Desulfomonile tiedjei DSM 6799: one gene and its partner. The protein of the gene in region 2 interacts with the protein of the main gene of each other region in a pairwise test. Links are inferred from orthologs where the notes say so. Each region holds a gene or a part of one and is shown on either strand. Other genes may lie near its edges. The genes, in order: hfq and rho.

What was found.
Region 1: the proteins of rho (region 2) and hfq interact in binary tests that used the Escherichia coli proteins (3 or more experiments, as listed by UniProt). The link is inferred for Desulfomonile tiedjei DSM 6799 from one-to-one orthologs.

The regions. Positions count from the first base shown.
Region 1 is NC_018025.1:5,417,328-5,426,871, reverse strand. Bases 314-3,123 are described here. They hold hfq (RNA chaperone Hfq), read right to left. Parts: upstream 1,931-3,123; coding sequence 1,697-1,930; downstream 314-1,696. Other genes in these bases: miaA (tRNA (adenosine(37)-N6)-dimethylallyltransferase MiaA), read right to left, coding at 2,005-2,931; DESTI_RS23285 (exodeoxyribonuclease III), read left to right, coding at 618-1,397. Outside these bases: DESTI_RS29350 (polysaccharide deacetylase family protein), read left to right, coding at 3,181-4,104; DESTI_RS23265 (hypothetical protein), read right to left, coding at 4,256-4,495; DESTI_RS23255 (YdcF family protein), read left to right, coding at 4,774-5,601; DESTI_RS23245 (polysaccharide biosynthesis protein), read right to left, coding at 6,165-8,114; DESTI_RS23240 (nucleotidyltransferase family protein), read left to right, coding at 8,405-9,511. UniProt on the Escherichia coli protein: RNA chaperone that binds small regulatory RNA (sRNAs) and mRNAs to facilitate mRNA translational regulation in response to envelope stress, environmental stress and changes in metabolite concentrations.
Region 2 is NC_018025.1:4,667,437-4,677,051, forward strand. Bases 2,837-5,717 are described here. They hold rho (transcription termination factor Rho), read left to right. Parts: upstream 2,837-3,590; coding sequence 3,591-4,844; downstream 4,845-5,717. Other genes in these bases: DESTI_RS19885 (DnaA/Hda family protein), read right to left, coding at 2,837-3,311; DESTI_RS19900 (DUF1385 domain-containing protein), read left to right, coding at 5,311-5,717. Outside these bases: DNA repair protein RecO, read right to left, coding at 1-121; DESTI_RS19870 (hypothetical protein), read right to left, coding at 367-1,743; more of DESTI_RS19885, read right to left, coding at 2,583-2,836; more of DESTI_RS19900, read left to right, coding at 5,718-6,279; prfA (peptide chain release factor 1), read left to right, coding at 6,288-7,367; DESTI_RS30900 (Ribbon-helix-helix protein, copG family), read right to left, coding at 7,929-8,105; DESTI_RS19915 (bifunctional riboflavin kinase/FAD synthetase), read right to left, coding at 8,594-9,532. UniProt on the Escherichia coli protein: Facilitates transcription termination by a mechanism that involves Rho binding to the nascent RNA, activation of Rho's RNA-dependent ATPase activity, and release of the mRNA from the DNA template.

The DNA of each region.
Region 1 (9,544 bases), 750 kb from region 2 along the record:
TTGCCAAAAATCCTAATGTTTATCCCATGCTCCAATACAAGCTACAGGTGGGGACCGGCGTCTCTGCCGGTCCATTCTCTCGATATCATTGATTATTGAATATGTGCCGGCACGGAGGCACGGCACCCACCAATATTCCTAATCTTCAATCGGACATTCATTTTGACAATTGCGATGGACGGTTCGTCCAAAGGCTCGGAATTCAATTTTTCCGTCCATGAGTGAAAGGTAACTACAAATCAGTGTTTTGGGCTTGACGAAAACGGACTCGATAGATACACTACCCATGTGCCGAAGTGGTGGAACTTGGTAGACACACCATCTTGAGGGGGTGGCGGGCGAAAGCTCGTGCCGGTTCGAGTCCGGCCTTCGGCACCAGAAAACGATTCCGGCCCCATGGTCGGATTTTTTAGTTTTGGGACCTACTATACAAATGTGCGTTCAAAGAAGTAACGTCCAGCAAATCCCGGACCGGCATGTCTCCGAAGCGAAGTCAGGCGGTGCCGTTCGTAGCGAAGGAGATTTGCCGGGATCGGCAAATAACAGGTTTCTCAATATTCCTTCTATGAAAGCACTTTGGTACAAAAACACGCCGTCTATCGGTTGCGAGGACCATCATGTCAAGGATCACGCGACTGCTCAGTTGGAATGTAAACGGAATCAGGGGAGTTCAAAAGAAGGGCTTTCTGGAATGGCTGGAGAGAGAGTCTCCGGATATCCTGTGTCTCCAGGAGATAAAAGCTCAACCGGATAATCTCGAAATATGCCTGACAGAGCCCCCCGGCTACACTTCCTATTGGAATTGCGCCCAGAGAAAAGGATATAGCGGTGTGGCGGTGTACACGAAAGAGCGGCCTACAAGCGTAGGACTGACTATGGGTATCGATCGATTCGATGTGGAGGGCCGATTTTTGCGTTTGGATTTTCCTGATTTCATCTTGTTCAATGTGTACTTCCCCAATGGGAAGATGGGGCCGGAGAGACTGCAGTACAAAATGGAATTTTATGATGCATTCCTCTCAATGCTTCAGGAATTACGAAAAGAGCAGCCTCGCCTTGTTTTTGTCGGGGACGTGAATACCGCTCACAACGAAATAGACCTGGCCCGCCCCAAAGCGAACGAGAAAGTTTCCGGTTTTTTGCCGATAGAACGTCGATGGATGGATAAGGTGGTCTCGGAGGGGTATGTTGACACGTTTCGCCATGCCTATCCTGATGCGGTTGAGTATAGCTGGTGGGATCTGAAATCAGGGGCGAGAAAGAGGAACGTGGGTTGGAGAATCGATTACGTATTCGTCACGAAAGAAATGTTACCCTCCGTGAAGCGAGCCTACATCATGCCGGAAGTGATGGGATCCGACCACTGTCCTGTCGGCGTCGATTTGGAAACGGCTTAGATTCCCATCATTTCTAAAAGAACCTTGTGGGGATCATCTTTGATTGTGAAAGCGCCCACCCCGCTGTACGCAGGACGGTACCCTCCAGGGAGCGATCTTATATCATTTCGCAATTATGCATATAAGATGGCGAAGGCCGAGGTGTTCTCAGCGGAGTGATTAGACGGCTTTGCATCGTCCGGAGCGAAGGATACCTCGGCCTCCCAGATTATGAGAAGAAAAGCGAATCGGTATTACGGACAGGCGGAGTTCCTTGTTCAACCGGAACCCCACCCTTGTCGAATCCGATCCGAATGTTTTTATACAAGCCCAGGTATCTTGGCACCGGGCTCCGCAGCCTGAATAAGACTGAGAGCATGCTTGTACACCAGCCTGATGTCATCCCTGTCTTCAATGATTATGCAAAAGCTGTCGAAACTGCGGACATATCCCTTAATGGATTCGCCCGACACGAGAAGCACCTGCACTTCTATACGTGCTTTTCGAACTTGATTAAGAAACTGATCTTGAATATTGAAATGAGTCTTCGGCATTTCCGCACCCCCGTGCACTCATCCCCAGGTAACGGCAGATCAAGCCGATCCGGGGGAAAAATCCCGGTCACAAGCTATGCGCCGAGAAAATTTGTAACCACACATCCGATCCCCTTGATTTCTCTAGGATCAAACCACAAGACATCGGGTTCGGAACGAAACCAAGTAAACTGCCTCTTTGCAAAATGTCGGGTATCCCTCTTCAGCAGGTCCGTTGCCGCCTGGAGATCCATTTCTCCGGCTAGAATCATCCCGGCATGTCGATATCCGAGAGATTGCATGGATTTTAGCTCCCGGCCGTAGCCGAGCTCATATAACGTTTCCGTTTCATCCAATAATCCACCCTCTATCATACTGTCAACCCGGTTATCAATCCGTTCGTACAAATGTGACCTCTCGGGTGTCAATCCGATATAAAGAAAAGTGTACGGCATGTCTCTGAAAGCATGTTCTTCATAAATCTGAGACATTTTTTTCCCGGTAATTTCATAAATCTCCAGAGCTCTGATGATTCTGGTCAGATTGCGGGGGCCGGTCTTAATGGCAGTCTGCGGATCGATTGCAGAAAGTTTCGTGAAAAGAGAGCCCGGCTCGTTTTGCTCGGATTCACGCAACATATTTCTCAAGTTCTCATCTGCAGACGGAAGGTCAGCCATTCCCGCCCGTAATAATTTAATATACAGTCCTGTGCCTCCCACAACAAGAGGAACACGTCCTCGCTCCACGATATCCTGTATTATTTTCCGCGCTTCACGAACGTATTCGCCCGCTGAAAAGCTCTCATCAGGGTCCTTTATGTCGATCATGTGATGGGGCACGATAGCTTGTTCGTCCGGTGAAGGTTTCGCCGACCCGATATCCATGTGCCGATAGACCTGGACTGAATCGGCGGATACGATTTCTCCCTGAATGCGCTCGGCAAGTCGGATTCCTATATCGGTCTTGCCCGCAGCGGTGGGGCCTGCAACAATGATAATCTTTGGTTTCTGTTCTGCAATCACGTGCTTCCTAATCCACACAGATGGGTTCGATTTTCCTTAACGATTCTTGACCATTTCATCAGAGAGTATAATGCATCTCTCTGCATTCAGCCATATGTTGGAAATTGTAACTCATTAGGCTGCAACATCCGCCGGCGCCAATCTCTAAGAAAGATTAGGCGTGTTTTGCATGAAATAGCACTATATTTTTGACTTTAGAACCTGTTATTTATATAATAGCGCTTCCGAACAACTTTTCTCGGATTTGCAATGACATCGTTCACTGTGAAGATTCACGCCGAATCCAGGAGTCGAGAAACTCGTTTGACCAGACGACGTTTCCTTGCACTGAGTACTAGTGGAATTGTCGTGACCAATTCACCGGGCTTTTCTCTTGTGGATGAGTTGACTTCTCTCCTGTATTCGCATCCTGATTACATAGAACCCAGACGAGGCGAAATGTCGCCTCCGAAAAAACAGCAACAAAATAAAGTGCATGATGATACCGGCGATGTCCAGCAGCCGTTATTTCTCACATTCGACGACGGCCCCATGTTCTGCACTGCGCACATATTGGAGCACCTTGCAGCGAGAAAACACAAGGCCACCTTCTTTGTGATCGGGCGGAATCTGGCTAATCCCAAGCTTCGGCACCTGGCTGTAAAAGCATTACATGAAGGCCATGAGATAGCCAATCACTCATACGAGCATCCCAATTTTTCCTGGATTTCCACCAAGCGGGCACAGAAAGAAATTACTGCCACTCATGCGCTAATTGAAGAGGTAATCGAGGAATCCGGAGTTTCGCCCACAAATCAAAACAGATTCTTCCGATTTCCATACGGCGATTCAGGTTCGCAGAGCACGAGACAAGCCTGTGACGAAGTATTATTGGATCTGGGTTACCAAATTGCCGGGTGGGACTTGGACACGAATGATTGGCGCATGGAACTGTACTGGTATGCGCGCTCTTCCGCGCAAGTTATCGGAACGATGTATCGAGCGAAACCGCGGGATGTTGTCCTCCTGCACGATCGAGGAAAGACTGCCGATAATCTTCCTGCAATGTTGCAAGCGGTGGAGACTCGAAAGCTCGTTTCACTTCCGCTTTCTCTTTATGGCGGAACCGAATCGCCTTCTTCTTTGACTCTGGACGACATCTTGCCGATACTCAACAGCTCCCTGAACAGATAGCACGCTTTCTATTATAGAATCTACACGTATGGCGAGTGGAAGGGATTTCGCGATGGGAATGAATGGCTCTTACGTGCCGCAGAACCACATTCAAGTGGAACCGCACTCATAAGAAAAGGGGAACAGAAGAAGACCGGCAATCGTATCCGAACTAGAAACCTTCGGCCTGAATATAGATTCGATTGGCGTCGGGATGATTGCTCAACGGCTTTCCGTGGGCATCGAAACCGGTCGGAGGCAGTTGAGGAAATACTTTAGGCACGGGTCCCCTATCCAGACCGAGCTGATTCGCAATTGCATCAAACGTGTATCTCAATATCCCGAAGGCATGGGATGCAGCCGGATAGGATAGGCTCAAAATCATTAAGAGTACCAGAATCTTCTTTTTCATGGCTTACTTTCCGACAGATTGATGCTCCATGGATACATTTTTTTCCAAGGGATGTCAACACAAATATGCATGAAGAAAATCGAGACATTTGCTTCAACCATTGAAAAATGCATCTTATTTTGCTATGCGGTGATAATCGGTTTTCAAATGCCGATGGAATCGGGAGATTTTCTTCTCACGACTGGGGTAAAGAGGCACATTTTTCCTTTGAACGAATGCCTCCAAACCGTAATCGATGCCGGACGCGGAACACGATTTTATATTTCAAGGATAACTGAATGGATTTTTTGGCGTACACTCTCAAAAAGGTTGTAAGTGTGTTTGTTTATCCGGTCGGGTTTTCTCTCCTCCTGTGGCTCATGGGAATGGTGCTGTGGCTTGCCGGAAAAAAGAACAAGATCTGCTTCGCTTTTTTCGCGGGATCGGGGGCGATTTTGTTGATCATGTCTCTGCCGATAACATCCTTCAATCTGTTCCGTAATCTTGAAAGCAAAGCGGGAACCTATGCCGATCCATCGGAGCTTTCGCGGCTGGACGTCCGGTATGTAGTTGTGCTTGGTGGAGACGTCAGGGCCGGCAGCCTGACTCCAGCGGATCGGATCGCCAGCACATCCCTGATACGAACGCTCGAGGGTATCCGTTTGTGGAAAAGAATTCCCGGAGCCAAGCTGGTTTTTTCCGGAGGAAGCGATAGTCCGGGGGTCATAACTACGGCAGAAGGAATGGCTGCTTTTGCGCATGAAATGGGTATTCCCGGAGATGCGATCATATTGGAAAGCCGTTCTCTGGACACTGAAGAAGAAGCTCGCTTGCTGAAACCACTTCTCGAAAACCAAAAGTTTGCCCTGGTAACAAGCGCGAGTCATATGAACCGAGCACTCGTGAATTTCAGGCGGGTTGGATTGGATCCTATTCCGGCTCCATGCGATTTTCAAGGGAAGACCTTCGTGCCTACCGTGGCGCGCCTTTTCCCTCGAGCGAACGCCCTGGCCGAGTGCAATACGGCGATCCACGAATATCTGGGAATGCTTTTTCTTTGGCTGAAGGATGGAGGGAATCTCGGGACGCCGAAAACGATTTATTCGGATATTCAATCGAACAGGTAAAATTGGAGTAACCATTCAGTTATGTATGGAAAAGGTTTCTGCAGCCCCACAGGGGCTACCCAATAGTAGCCGTGGGTGCAAACCCACGGAAGCGACGGGAAGTCTTTTGCCTTCAAGACCCTGAAAGGGTCCACCAATGGATTTGGAAATCATTGCCTTTTGGTCGACCCTTTCAGGGTCGTTGAACCATACTCATGGACTTGGCGCTGTCCACGGGTTGACACCCGTGGCTAGTATTGAGCCGCCCTTCCAGGGCGCAGAACTCCCTAATGCCCGCTCAAAACTGAATGATTACGAATTGGAGAAATCTTTTAAGAATCGGGCTCAGCTCTGAATCGAAAATGTCGGGTTTATCCCTGGCGTACGGAGTGTTGGAATCGCGGCTGCAGCCAGCGACAGGGGTCCTCAAACACGGAGGCCTGCCTCTGGGGAATGACCAGAACAGAGGCCGGTTCTACCGGGCACCCACAAGAGATGCCCCTACCAGATCTGCATTGTCGTGATCCACCGGACCACAGACGGCCATTAGGAGAATTTCCCGTATGCTGCTGCTTTGAACAGCGTTAATTCGATCTCGATCCCGCATATGCAGAAAGCTTCGGGTATTCGGAGCCTTCAGCCGGAGAGTATTCCGGGACAAGCTCCTGCAATATCAGCCGGACTGTGTCTGCATCGACCCCTCTCATGACGCGTTCCACAGCCTTGTCAATGGAAGCGATCAGTTTCCCTGGATCGACGCTATCTCGATTAAATATTTTGATGTTTGTATGTGTGGTGGCCATGTTGCTCTCTGAAGGCGCGGTCAATTCTTCGAAGAGCTTCTCACCCGGTCTGGGCCCTACAAATACGATGGGAATCTCATCAGGCTCTTTTCCCATGAGCATAAGCAGATGTTGTATCAAATCCATGATTTTGATTGGTTCACCCATTTGCAGGGCCATGATTTCGCCTGAGTTTCCGAGAGCAGCCGCCTGGAGCACCAATGTCACGGCCTCAGGGATTGTCATGAAATAACGGCGCATTTCCGGGTGAGTCACCGTGATTGGACCGCCTCGGGCGATCTGATCCATGAAGATTGGGACGACACTCCCTTCGGATGCCAGCACATTTCCGAATCGAACAGAGAGAAATTTTGTGTCGCTGACCATGCCGAATGCTTGGCAGTATAGCTCGCAGACTCTCTTGGTGGCCCCCATTACGCTCGTGGGATTCACCGCCTTGTCCGTGGAAATGAGGAGAAAACGGGAGACTCCGTGTCGATCGCACGTGCGTGCCAATGTCTGCATTCCTGCAATATTATTCTTGACGCATTCCGAGGGATTGAGTTCCTGCATATGAACATGCTTATGAGCCGCGGCATGAAACACCAATTCAGGTCTGAATTCTTGGAACACCTCCTCCACTCTTACCGTGTCCCTCACATCACACAGGACAGGGACAATGGGGATGTCCGGGTGCACTTCTCTCAACTGCCTGTTCACATGAAAAAGGCTGTTCTCTGTCCGTTCCAAGAGAATTAACCGCTCAGGCTCGCGTTTTAGTATCTGTCTGCAAAGCTCCGAGCCGATGCTCCCTCCTGCTCCGGTAACCAGAGCAGTTTTCCGGAAAATGAGTTTTTTCAGGAGTTCGGTATCTATATTGATCTCTTCGCGGCCGAGGAGGTCGGAAATGGTAATGTCCCGCAACTGGGTCAGCTTTGCCGATCCATGAATAATCTCATTGAGACCCGGCAATGTCTTGACCTTGATATCCAGAGTCTTGAGGATGCGGTGTATCCGCCGCATGTCTGCATTGCGTGCGGAAGGAATTGCTATCATAGCGGTATCGAACTTGTTGTCCTGGGCGTAAGCGGAAATGTGGTCCACTCCTCCCACTACTCTTATTCCATGTATGGTATGACCCTGCTTCTTCGGATCATCGTCGAAGATAGCAGCAATCTTGATTCTTGAGCCGGTATCTCGCGCAATTTCCCGAACGATCATCTCTCCTGCATCGCCAGCGCCTATAATCACTGCGCGAGTCTCTTTACCGGATGAGCGTGTCCGCAGTATGAGCCGTATTTTTTCCCTGAGAACGCGCAATCCTACTCTGCTTCCGCCAATAAAGACGATGCTCATGAAAAAATCGATCAGCACTACGCCGCGTGGAATCCACAGACGCTCCGACACGTACCCTACAGCAAACAATGTGGTGCTGCAGAGCACGCAATGAAAAAAGAGATTCGGGACATCGCTAATACCTACATACCGCCAGTTACTGCCATGTCCCCGCAAAAGATAAAAGAAGGTCAGTTTGAGAAGGGAAACATACAGGAGCAAAAGAAGGCGCTGTCCGGCAAAGTGGTGCGGCACGTTAAAATCGAAACGGATTTCATAGGAGAGCCAAAAGCTTGCCGCAGACAAAAGGAAGACCGCCGCAAAAAGACACTGGTTAAAGCTGATGTACTTTCCCAGGACCTTAACGATGAGCTGACCTTTCCTGAGAATGATTTTGAGAAGCTCGGTGGAAGTCATTGTCTGTCAGTCTCCCCATTGCTGACTGTTCTGTTTAGGCTGGGGGATATTCGGCCGCAAGAATCAATCGTTACGACGAAGAACGATTGTTATGCTCTATTGTGAGCATTCAAGTCAAACAATAACTGTGGATCATTGCCGCGGAATCCGGTAATACTCGAGGAACCTTTTTGAAAGCGGATTGGTGTTATCGGTGATTATGGATGGCAGCGTACGGAAAGGCAAGCATTAATTCCGCAACGCTCGGATGTGTTGAGACGTAACCGTTATGTAAAGAGTTTTTGGTGTTCATGATTCAGAATCCGGTTGATATTCAGGAACAGGTCCGCCTTTTATGCCGGGAATCGGTATTCGACAGAGTACCCTCGGAAGACTGGTGCGCCCACTGGGACGAAAGACACTTACGTTCGATACGGCTGCATGGCCTTGCTCCCTGGCTTTATGCTTTTCTTCACACCAGACCTGAATTGGGATTCTCGGAACCTTTTCTCGACGCATTACGGAAAGATTACCACCAAAGCTGTTTAGAAAACCTCATACACGAATCGTGTATGCGTCGCATCGCAGAAGCATGCTCTCAACAGGACGTTCCACTGGTTCTCCTCAAGGGAGCATATCTCGGCACATTCGTGTACAAGAATCCCGCTATCAGACCCATGTGCGACGTAGATGTAATGGTCTTGCGAAAAGACCTTGCGGTCGTGCAGGAGATCCTGAAAACCCTCGGATATGTCCTCATGATCGATGTCCCGGAATCTTTCAAACCGCACCTTTACCCATCCCGTCCCTATATGCGGCCCGGAATCAGGCCTGAAGTGGTGGACCTCCATTCCGAGCTGAGGCTTCTTGATTATTACCGTTTACCTGAAAGCGATGTATGGGCACATTCCTACGACACTGAGATCTTTGGTTGCAAGATACGATTTCTCTCGCCTGAACTGAACACAATCAATGTGGCGATCCATGCTTTGAGCTCTGCCACACGCTTCAGAGACTATCTGGATCTCATGCTAATGCTGGAAAGACTACAAACGGATTGGAACGAGATCCTGTCTCTCTGTGAGAATCTCGGTGTGGTCTATCCTGTGGGGATTATGATGCAGGAATTGGCGAGTGCCTGGGGTGCTCAAGTGCCGGCAGCCGTTTTGAAGTCCTTTGCCGCGTACAGACCGTCTGCAATGGAAAAGAGAATTGCGCAGAACCGGTTTCGTTACGTGTGGCGAATAGTTGCCCGAATACTCCAAGAACCTGACTGGGCGAGTAAACTGCATTTCGTGAAGCTCAGGCTGTTTCCTTCCGCGGAATACCGTATGGCTGTGCTCCGTACCAGCGATCCCCTGGAATATGTAAAGTCCAAGTGGCTGAGCTTCAGAAACCTTTTCACCAACAAACGCTGATAAAGACTACTTACGTCAAGCCTTGAATTTTCC
Region 2 (9,615 bases):
TGCGACTCTTCTTGGAATTTTTCGCTATTCCTCTGAGCCAGCCAAGCTCGCGACTGAAGAAAATCACCAGTTCGTCTGCTTCGCCGCGGTCCTGTTTCTTGAGAATTAATGATTGCACCACGTATCGCCGCCGTAAGCCTGTCCCAGGCCAATGCGCGTCCAAAGCAGTAAGATTTAGGGAACCTTTTTGTGAAAAAGGTTCCCCAAACCCCTCCAAAAACTTTTAACACTGGCCGAACTCATCGTTTTGTCTATCGACAAGACGATGAGTTCGGCGAATGCTAGAAGTTCTTGGGAAGGGGTTCGGGGAAACACTTCTTACAAGAAGGGTTTCTCCGATTTTACTTCCTTGAATGCGAATAGATATCAGAATAGTTGTGCTCCTCCGAAGACCCTGTGTGTTTTCACCCATTCCTTCTGGAATTCCACCTCTGATTTTACCGATCCCGAAGATTCGGAAGCAATCTTCTCCAGAGCTTCCAAAGCTTGTTTCTGCATGGCGCGGTTCTGCAGAATGACAATTCCTCCTGCAGCTTTGGTAGCCGCTTCGTTAGCCGGGGCTCCTTTAATGCCGAGGATCGCCAAGGTGCTAATGCCGAGAGGTCGGAACACATGATCCTTGGGTCTACTTGCAGCGTACATCGCCGCGGAAAGGGCCTTGTAGTCAACCATGTCGTCAAGGCAACTCAAAGCGGTCTGAAGCAAATCGAGGCGACGACCGGCCAGTTGGACGAATGCCAAAGTTTTCTCCCGGTCGGCAGTCCGTTCTTGTACACGCGCCAGTTCTTCGGCTGCCCGTTTCTGAATACCGATCCCCCAGATCAGAAACCGTGCCCCACCCGGTTCATTGAGTATTTGTCGGCCGAAAGTGATGAGCCGTTTGTAAATGCTTTCGGCCACACGTGAGTTTCCTTGTTTTTCCGCTGCCTTGGCGCGCTCGATTGCCGCTTGGGCATACTCAGCGAACATTTCCCAGGGCATCGACGGGCGTTTATCGTCAGGCCCTGCCTTGAAGTCAGGCTGATAATGCTTGAGCAGATTGGCATGTTCTACGTTGACCGCTTTCAAAAACATCTGGACACCTTCGGCTTTGGGATCGATGCCCTTAGAACTGCGTTCCTTCGGATAGAGTCGTTCGAGTTCCCTGTATGCTTCCAGGGCTTTTCCCGAAGCCGGACGGCCCATGATCTCCTTGTCTTCCTCACCCGGCATTCCAATAGTGTTCATGACTTCGAGTGCAGTCTTGAACCGCAATTCTGCCTCGTTCTGTTCCGGAGTGGGGTACGGTTTTGTCCACTGCACAACATGCTCCATCGAGATCGGGCGTTCCAACCACCATGCTCCGTCCTCTGCGATCCAGAGGAGTACCATGCGGAATTCCGGGCGATTGGGATACGCAGGGCCCAGGTTCGGTCCAGTGAAGGTCATGGTACACTGGAATCGCTCAGTTGTACCGTCCTCGGATTTGATCCTCGCGTCCACACGGGAATTCGTGAGAGTCAGGACGTCGCTCCTGTACCGCTTGAGGAATTCCTGAACATCCTCTAATTTGATATCTTTTTCCGAGACTATCTCCGGATACGTCATGCTCAACACAGCAGCCGCGTCCTGTGCTTTAAACGCAGTGATGAATTTTTTCATGGCTATCTCGGGTTCTTCGGAAGAAGACAAAAATGACAAGACCCCTAGAAATCCCAGTATAGCCACACAAGGGTAATTGCGACCGAACAGTTTGACGAGCATGGTATTCTCCGGCTCCAAATAGAACACAGATCTCGGCGTCCTATCGCCAAAGCGCGTTGTCTGTTTACCTGTTTACATGAACTAATTCAAGGGGAACTTCGTTCGGGCGGAGAGTCAGACCAATATGCTTTCAAAGCAGTAACATCCGGGAACCTCTTCTGTAATTGTTAAAAAGGTTCTCGAACCCTCTTTGAATGCAAATCCGCATCAAACCGGAGTTAAGATCCGGAACTCTCATTGATTGGCAAGGGGCCACTCCAATTCTCTTCTGATAAGGCTGTTTCCAGGTCTTGATGAAAGGTTGCCATGGGGCGCTGTATGAATGAGTGAAGCAGCACGATAGCGGAGACGGCTAAGATCAATGCAGTGCTCTTCAAGAATATCTGTTTCCAGGAAATTTTGAAAAAGGCTATTTCGCCCAAAATGATTATCAGGGGCATAGTAACAGCATTTTCCTTGCTTAATACTGCACATACAAAAAGAACAAACGCGCCAATGTATCCAATAACCGGCCGAACCAACATTCCCGAACGCGATCGGAGTACAAAAGGAGAGATGAAAAATAGAAAAAACAGGCAAGAAGAGCCGCGCGTTGCCAAATATACAACGTTACCAGGTCCGGAGAGGATGCACCAAGAAGAAAAGGCCGCAAAGACAGGAAGTTAAGTAAATTTCCCATTCCGCAGCATGTAGAGCTGCAATCTTTAGCAAAAGAGCAATTAAGTACACCAGTACAGTGGAAGTTGCTGCCAACAGAAATAAGTTGACCATGCGAAAAGAAGACAGATCCCAACCGAAGAGTGATAATTCAAGAGGGAGAAAGACAGCGTTTCTGTACCCTACAGCAGACCGTCTTCTTCGAGAAGCTTGATGAGAGGCACGGTAATGCGACGTTTTAGCTGTAAGGATTTTCGATCCAGGATATCGACTATTCTCTCGAGCTCTTTAATGTTTCGCGATTTCCGCGTCACGAGATATCCTGCTACTTCTCTCGGGATACGAACATTCTTATCCCGCGCCATTTTATCCAGGATAAGCATGCGGACGGGATCCTCTGGTGGGGTCAGTTCCAGGACCAATCCCGACAGAATGCGCGATCTGAGGTGCGGATCGTCAGGCGAGAAATGGGCAGGGGACTCGCATGAGGCTATCAACAATGCAGCGCCCATACGTGTCAATTTGTTGAAGATCACGAGGAGAAGCGAACCAAGCTCGCGGTCGATGCGAGGAACATCGTCTACTGCGAGAGCAACGAGAGAATCCATGAGGTCGGGTCGAGCGGCCAGTTCCTCGAGTTCTTCAAACCGCGGCTCGGCCTTTTGTGGTATAATGATTCGTGCATGCGTTCCAGGAGCGGATTTTTGTTCCCATTCCGTGATAAACGCGTGCAACAAATGAGTCTTTCCCGTTCCCGGCGGCCCGAACAAAAAAATGTGGGGCAAAACACCGTCCGGAGAGAATAGGAGTGACCTGAGCGCAGTAACAGCACCCTCGTTCCCTTCATGAACGATGAGATTATCGAAGGTGTACCGGGGTGGCGTGGATAGCGGAAGGACAAGCTGCATCATGAAGCTCATTGTAGACCGGGAAGTCTTAATGATCAATGATGAATACTGCAACAAAGACTTGACAGGAACGGGTCTGTTGATTAATAAATAAGTATTGGAATATTTTTTTCTGATATTCATCCCTCCAGGAGCACATTCCATCCGAGGAAAAAATCACCGAACGCTGGGGTAATGCGCCATATCTGTAAAGAAGCGCGTACCTCGCCCTAGAGACTGCAGGCATTATTCCAAACCCAAGATTTATGCCCCCGCTGAAAGAAATGAGCCAGGAGAGCCCATATGGACGTTGCAGAGTTGAAAGAAAAAAAGGTTAGCGAACTTCTTTCTATAGCCAATTCGCTGGATGTAGAAGGCGCAAGCAGTATGCGCAAACAGGAGCTGATCTTCGCCATCCTTCAGGCCCACCAGCAGACCGAAAAGGAAGCTCCTATCAGGGGTGAAGGAGTGCTCGAAACGCTGCCCGATGGATTCGGTTTCTTGCGAGCACCTGATTACAATTATTTGCCCGGGCCTGATGACATCTATGTTTCGCCCAGCCAGATACGGCGGTTCAACATGAGAACCGGGGACACCATCGCGGGTTATATCCGTCCTCCCAAAGATACGGAGCGTTACTTTGCCCTGTTGAAGGTGGAGGCGATCAATACCGAGGATCCTGAAAAGATCAGGGATAAGGTCCTGTTCGACAACCTCACCCCGCTCTATCCGAACGACAGGTTGAAACTGGAAACCAGCCCCACAAATTACTCCATGAGGGTCATGGATCTTCTGACTCCCATCGGCAAAGGGCAGCGCGGGCTCATCGTTTCGCCACCGAAGGCCGGAAAGACCGTTTTGCTCCAGCAAATAGCCAACAGCCTGACCAGAAATCATCCGGAAGTCTATCTCATCGTGCTGCTCATTGACGAGCGTCCTGAAGAAGTCACCGACATGCAGCGGTCGGTCCGAGGAGAGGTCATCTCCTCAACCTTCGACGAACCGGCTCAACGTCACGTGCAAGTTGCCGATATGGTCATAGAGAAGGCAAAAAGGCTTGTAGAACACAAACGGGATGTTGTCATTCTCCTGGACAGCATCACCCGATTGGCGAGGGCTCACAACACCGTGGTCCCCCCGAGCGGAAAGATTCTCTCGGGTGGTGTCGATTCAAATGCGCTTCACAGGCCCAAACGCTTCTTCGGGGCAGCGAGAAATATCGAAGAAGGCGGAAGTCTGACGATCATTGCAACGGCTCTCATTGACACCGGCAGTAAAATGGACGAGGTTATTTACGAGGAGTTCAAAGGCACTGGTAACATGGAAATCCACCTTGACCGGCGTCTGTTGGAACGAAGAATTTTCCCGTGCATCGATATCAACCGGTCCGGAACCAGAAAAGAAGAACTCCTGCTAAGCCAACAGGATCTCCAGCGTATATGGTTGCTGAGAAAATTGCTGGCAGATATGAATTCAGTGGATGCCATGGAATTCCTCCTGGACAAAATCGTTCAGACCGATTCCAACCGAGAGTTCCTTGAAGTCATGAATAAATAAGTTCGAAATCCCGCATTCTGGAGCCCATGTATTGAGGGCGGATGCGGCGTGCAAAAATTCTCTTTTGACCGGAACCGTTTTCTGTTATATTGATCTGCTCAAAAGAGCTTAATGGAGGAAAAGGGAATGAAGAAGGATATTCATCCCGAATACCAAGAGACCGTTTTTAGATGCGCTTGCGGCGCGGAAGTAAAAACCCGCTCCACAAAACCCGAGTACCGCCTGGAAATTTGTTCCGCGTGTCACCCCTTCTTTACAGGAAAGCAGAAACTCGTGGACAGCGCCGGTAGGGTTGAGCGTTTCATGAAAAAATATGCCGATGCTGCTATTGCAACAGGCAAGAAACCGGCAAAAACCTCAAAGGTGAAACCGGCAATTAAACCTGCGGTAAAACCCAAGAAAGAAAAAGCCGAGAAACCGAAGAAGTAAGAGAAGAAGTTTTTCTTCATTATTGGTGCGGAGGCTCATGTTAATCAGCAATCAGTCGGGAGATGAAACGGCTCAAATCAGAGTGGGCGGCCAAGCGGTTATAGAAGGAATTATGATGCGCGCGCCCAAAACGTTTACCGTTGTGGTGCGTAGACCGGACGGTGACTTGTCAATTCGCGAGGATCGCTGGTACTCTCCTATGGAGAAATGGCCGATTCTGAGCAAACCGTTTCTGAGGGGCAGCGTGGTACTGTACGAATCACTCTTTAATGGAATCCAGGCCCTCACCTACTCTGCTCAGGAAGCTCTCGGAGAAGAAGAAGAGAAGCTCAGTCCCATGGCGCTGGGAGCTACTATAGCTCTTGCATTGGGTGGGGCTATTCTGCTTTTCGTGATTGTTCCGCATCTGGCCACTCTCGGCATCGGCACCTTGCTCAACACGGATTTGGGCGTACGAAGCGTATGGTTTCATGTAATTGACGGTATCATCAAAGTAAGCATTTTTATTGCCTACATTTTGCTGATTTCCTTGCTCAAGGATATTCGACGAGTATTTCAGTACCATGGCGCAGAGCACAAATCCATACACACGTATGAAAAAGGTGAAGATCTGACAGTCGAAAACGCCCGCAAACATTCCACGCTGCATGCGCGATGCGGGACCGCCTTTCTGCTACTGGTACTGGTGCTCAGTATTTTCATTTTTACTGCAGTCTTCCCCTTCCTGCCCAAAGATTTGTTGGGGAACAAGATTGTAACGAACGCTTTCTATATCCTGGTGAAGATAGCTTTGTTACTGCCCATCGCTGGATGCTCGTACGAGCTTATCCGCCTCGGCAATAAGTATCAGAATCCTGTACTGCAGGGATTCCTTTTGCCGGGAATGTGGCTTCAAAAGCTTACCACACGAGAACCGAGCGACGATCAGCTTGAAGTGGCTTTGGTGGCTCTGAAGAAAACATTGGAAAAAGAGGAATTACGGGCCCAACTGAATACAGCGGCCTGATCGATCTCATGCAGGTAATCGAAAAACTCGAAGAAATTAATCGCAGATATGAAGAGCTCAATGAAGAGCTTTCTCGACCGGATGTAATTTCCGATCCCGCAAAACTGAAGAAAGTGGCCAAAGAGCAGTCCGATCTTGCGGATATCGTGAAGGCGTACCACACCCTTTCCGATATACTCCGGGAAATCGACGATCTGGAAGCAATCATAGCGGCCGGAGACGACCCGGAGCTGGTGGAAATGGCTCGCGAGGATTTGCCGCAAATCAAAGAACGCGAATCCGACGTGCGGCAAGCGATTAACATATTGCTCCTCCCTAAAGATCCAAACGATGACAAGAACACCTTTCTTGAAATTCGTGCGGGGACAGGGGGAGAAGAAGCCGCTCTTTTTGCCGGAGATCTCTTCCGTGCCTATTGCCGATATGCAGAAGTCCGGAACTGGCGCGTGGAACTTATGTCTTCATCGCCGGCCGCGGCAGGCGGAATAAAAGAAGTGATCGCTCTTATTCACGGAAGCGGAGCCTACTCCAGACTGAAATTCGAACGCGGCGTTCACAGGGTTCAGAGAGTGCCGACTACCGAGTCTCAGGGGCGGATTCATACGTCTGCAGTGACTGTGGCTGTTCTCCCGGAAGCTGACGACGTGGAGATAGATATCGATCCCAAGGATTTGAAGATTGACGTGTACCGATCTTCCGGCCCCGGCGGTCAGAGCGTGAACACTACGGATTCAGCGGTACGGGTTACACACCTGCCCACAAACCTGGTAGTAACGTGCCAGGATGAGAAATCTCAGCACAAGAATAAGGCCAAGGCCCTGAAGATATTAAAGGCCCGCTTGCTGGACAGAATGGAAGAGGAAAGAAACGCGCAGATCAGCAAAGAGCGAAAAAATCAGGTGGGCTCAGGCGACCGTTCCGAGCGCATTCGGACGTACAATTTTCCTCAGAATCGAGTGACCGACCATCGGATCGGCCTGACCCTCTACAAACTGGATGGTGTGCTTGAGGGCAAGCTCGACGAAATTATCGATCCCCTTATTTTCCACGCACAGACGCAAGCAATCCAGGAAGGCTTCACTCAGTAATAAATAGAGACGGATATTTTTGCAGGAAGCTACCCCGCAAACGCCCACATGCGCTAACTTACCGCCACGTTCGCCCGTCTTTTTTCGGAGAGACGTCAACTGAGTATATAGGAATTGCAAAAATTAATGTCCGATTGAGGACAGGGGTATTGGTAGGTGCCGTGCCTCCGTGCCGGCACGTCTTCAATATGATCAATAATATCGACAGGATGGACCGACAGGGGAGGGACTGTCTCAAAATTCTCAAATGCATACAAATCGTGCCACGATTCTCCATCCGAGTAGGGGCAGACCAATGCGTCTGCCCTGATTTGGGCGGACACACGGGTCCGCCCCTACCAGTCAGGCGGGAAGGATGATGAGAAATACGTGCCAGGGTCTGGGACAAATTTCGATTTTTGAGACACATTCGGGATGCCGGTCCCTACCATGAGCTGGTCGTGCTCGGGTCTCCGTGCCGGGGTCAATAGAAATTGACACCGATTGGCCGAGAGCAGTCCGACAACAAAAATCCCCTCTCTCTACTGTCGTATGCAGCCGGAGATGAATGGAAGGGATTACCTACCCTCTCCGTCTCAGGGATGTTCCTTTGAGCACGGCTTTTCGCTGCTCTTCGGGGATACGTGTGAAGTGATCCACAGCGGCAATGACCAGGTCTCTGGGGGATTCTCCGTAGCGTTCAGCCATCTGCTCCAGCTTTTTCAGAAGATCTTCGGGAAGACTGAATTCTTCAGACATTAGTTGCTCCGAATTCCAGGACAGCAGAAGGATGCCGATATCCCTAGGATGAGGTCTTAGATGGGAAGAGTTTACCCAGGAAGATGTATACGATAGAGGAAACCGCCACCCATAGTCCAAAATCAAGCGCCCACCCTGCAACTATTGGGAAATCTCGGATCGGATCAAAATCGTACTTCTGGCGAGCTACTCTGGTTAAGATGTACGCGATTATGAAGGTTGTAATAAATTTGTGGCGGCTAATGCATCTAGCGATTTCTTTTGGGAGGTCACGGAAAACAACCGCTATCTCGTCTATAATCGACAAGGTGGAAAAGCCCTCCTCGTGCTGATTGACTACGTGCAAAATACTCCTCCACTCCATTCTGGTCAATCAGGTTTCAACTACGCTTATGTGAAGGCCTTATTGTTCTTCACTGATGTGAGAATCCTTCTGACGATTCCGGATGAGTTCCTGTTTGATAACAATTAGAATCCAAGTGTTTCGATTACGGTATTATGGGCGACGAAGTAGTTATACGGCGGCTGGTCTCTACATCGCGGCGTATTTGTTCCCGCAACTCGTCCACCGAGGCAAAGGTCATCTCTGCCCTCAATCTTTCCACAAGATAAACTCGGATCACCTGACCGTAAATGTTTCGATCGAAATCCAGAATATGCACTTCATAAGAGACTCTGCGATCCTTGAATGTGGGATTGTAACCGATATTCATGACCGCTTTGTACATTTCTTCGCCAACGCGACAATAGACCGCATACACCCCTTCAGGTGGATGGAGCTTCACTTCGGGTTTGATATTCGCAGTAGGAAATCCCAGCCCCTTGCCGCGGTGATGACCGTGAATCACTCGGCCTTCGATTATGAACTCGCGTCCCAGAAGCTCGTTCGCTTCGCGAATCTCTCCATTCATGAGGTGCTCTCGTATTCGACTTGAGGAGACCACGACTCCATTAGCTGTCACGGGCGGAATTACGTGAACAGCGAATCCGAGTTCCGGAGCCATATCCTTCAAGATGTGGGGAGTCCCTGCCCTCCCTTTTCCGAATCGATAGTTGGTGCCTATAAACAGGTGTTTTACGCCAAGCTCTTCCACGAGCACGTTCTGCACGAAGTCTTCGGGACTCTGTTTAGCGAAATCCTCGGTGAACTCCGCCAGCACGAGCACGTCTATCCCCATATGCTCGAGAATATCTGCCCGCTCCCGGGGAGTGGTAATTCTCGGGATATCGGGTACTTTTTTCAATACGAGCCGCGGATGCGGGTCAAAAGTGTAGACTACCGCATCACGACCTTTCCTGTGTGCCGATTCAACAGTTTTCCTGAGAATCTCCTGATGTCCCAGATGAACACCGTCGAAGTTTCCCAGGGCTACGGATGGAGCATTGAAGTGCTGATAGATTTTCTCGCGAACACGAATAATTTCCATATCGTCTTGCGTCGAATTACCTGTTGTTGATTGTATGCCGGCCGCAATCCACCTGCCGGGCTAGCCGAACAATCGATTCGGAA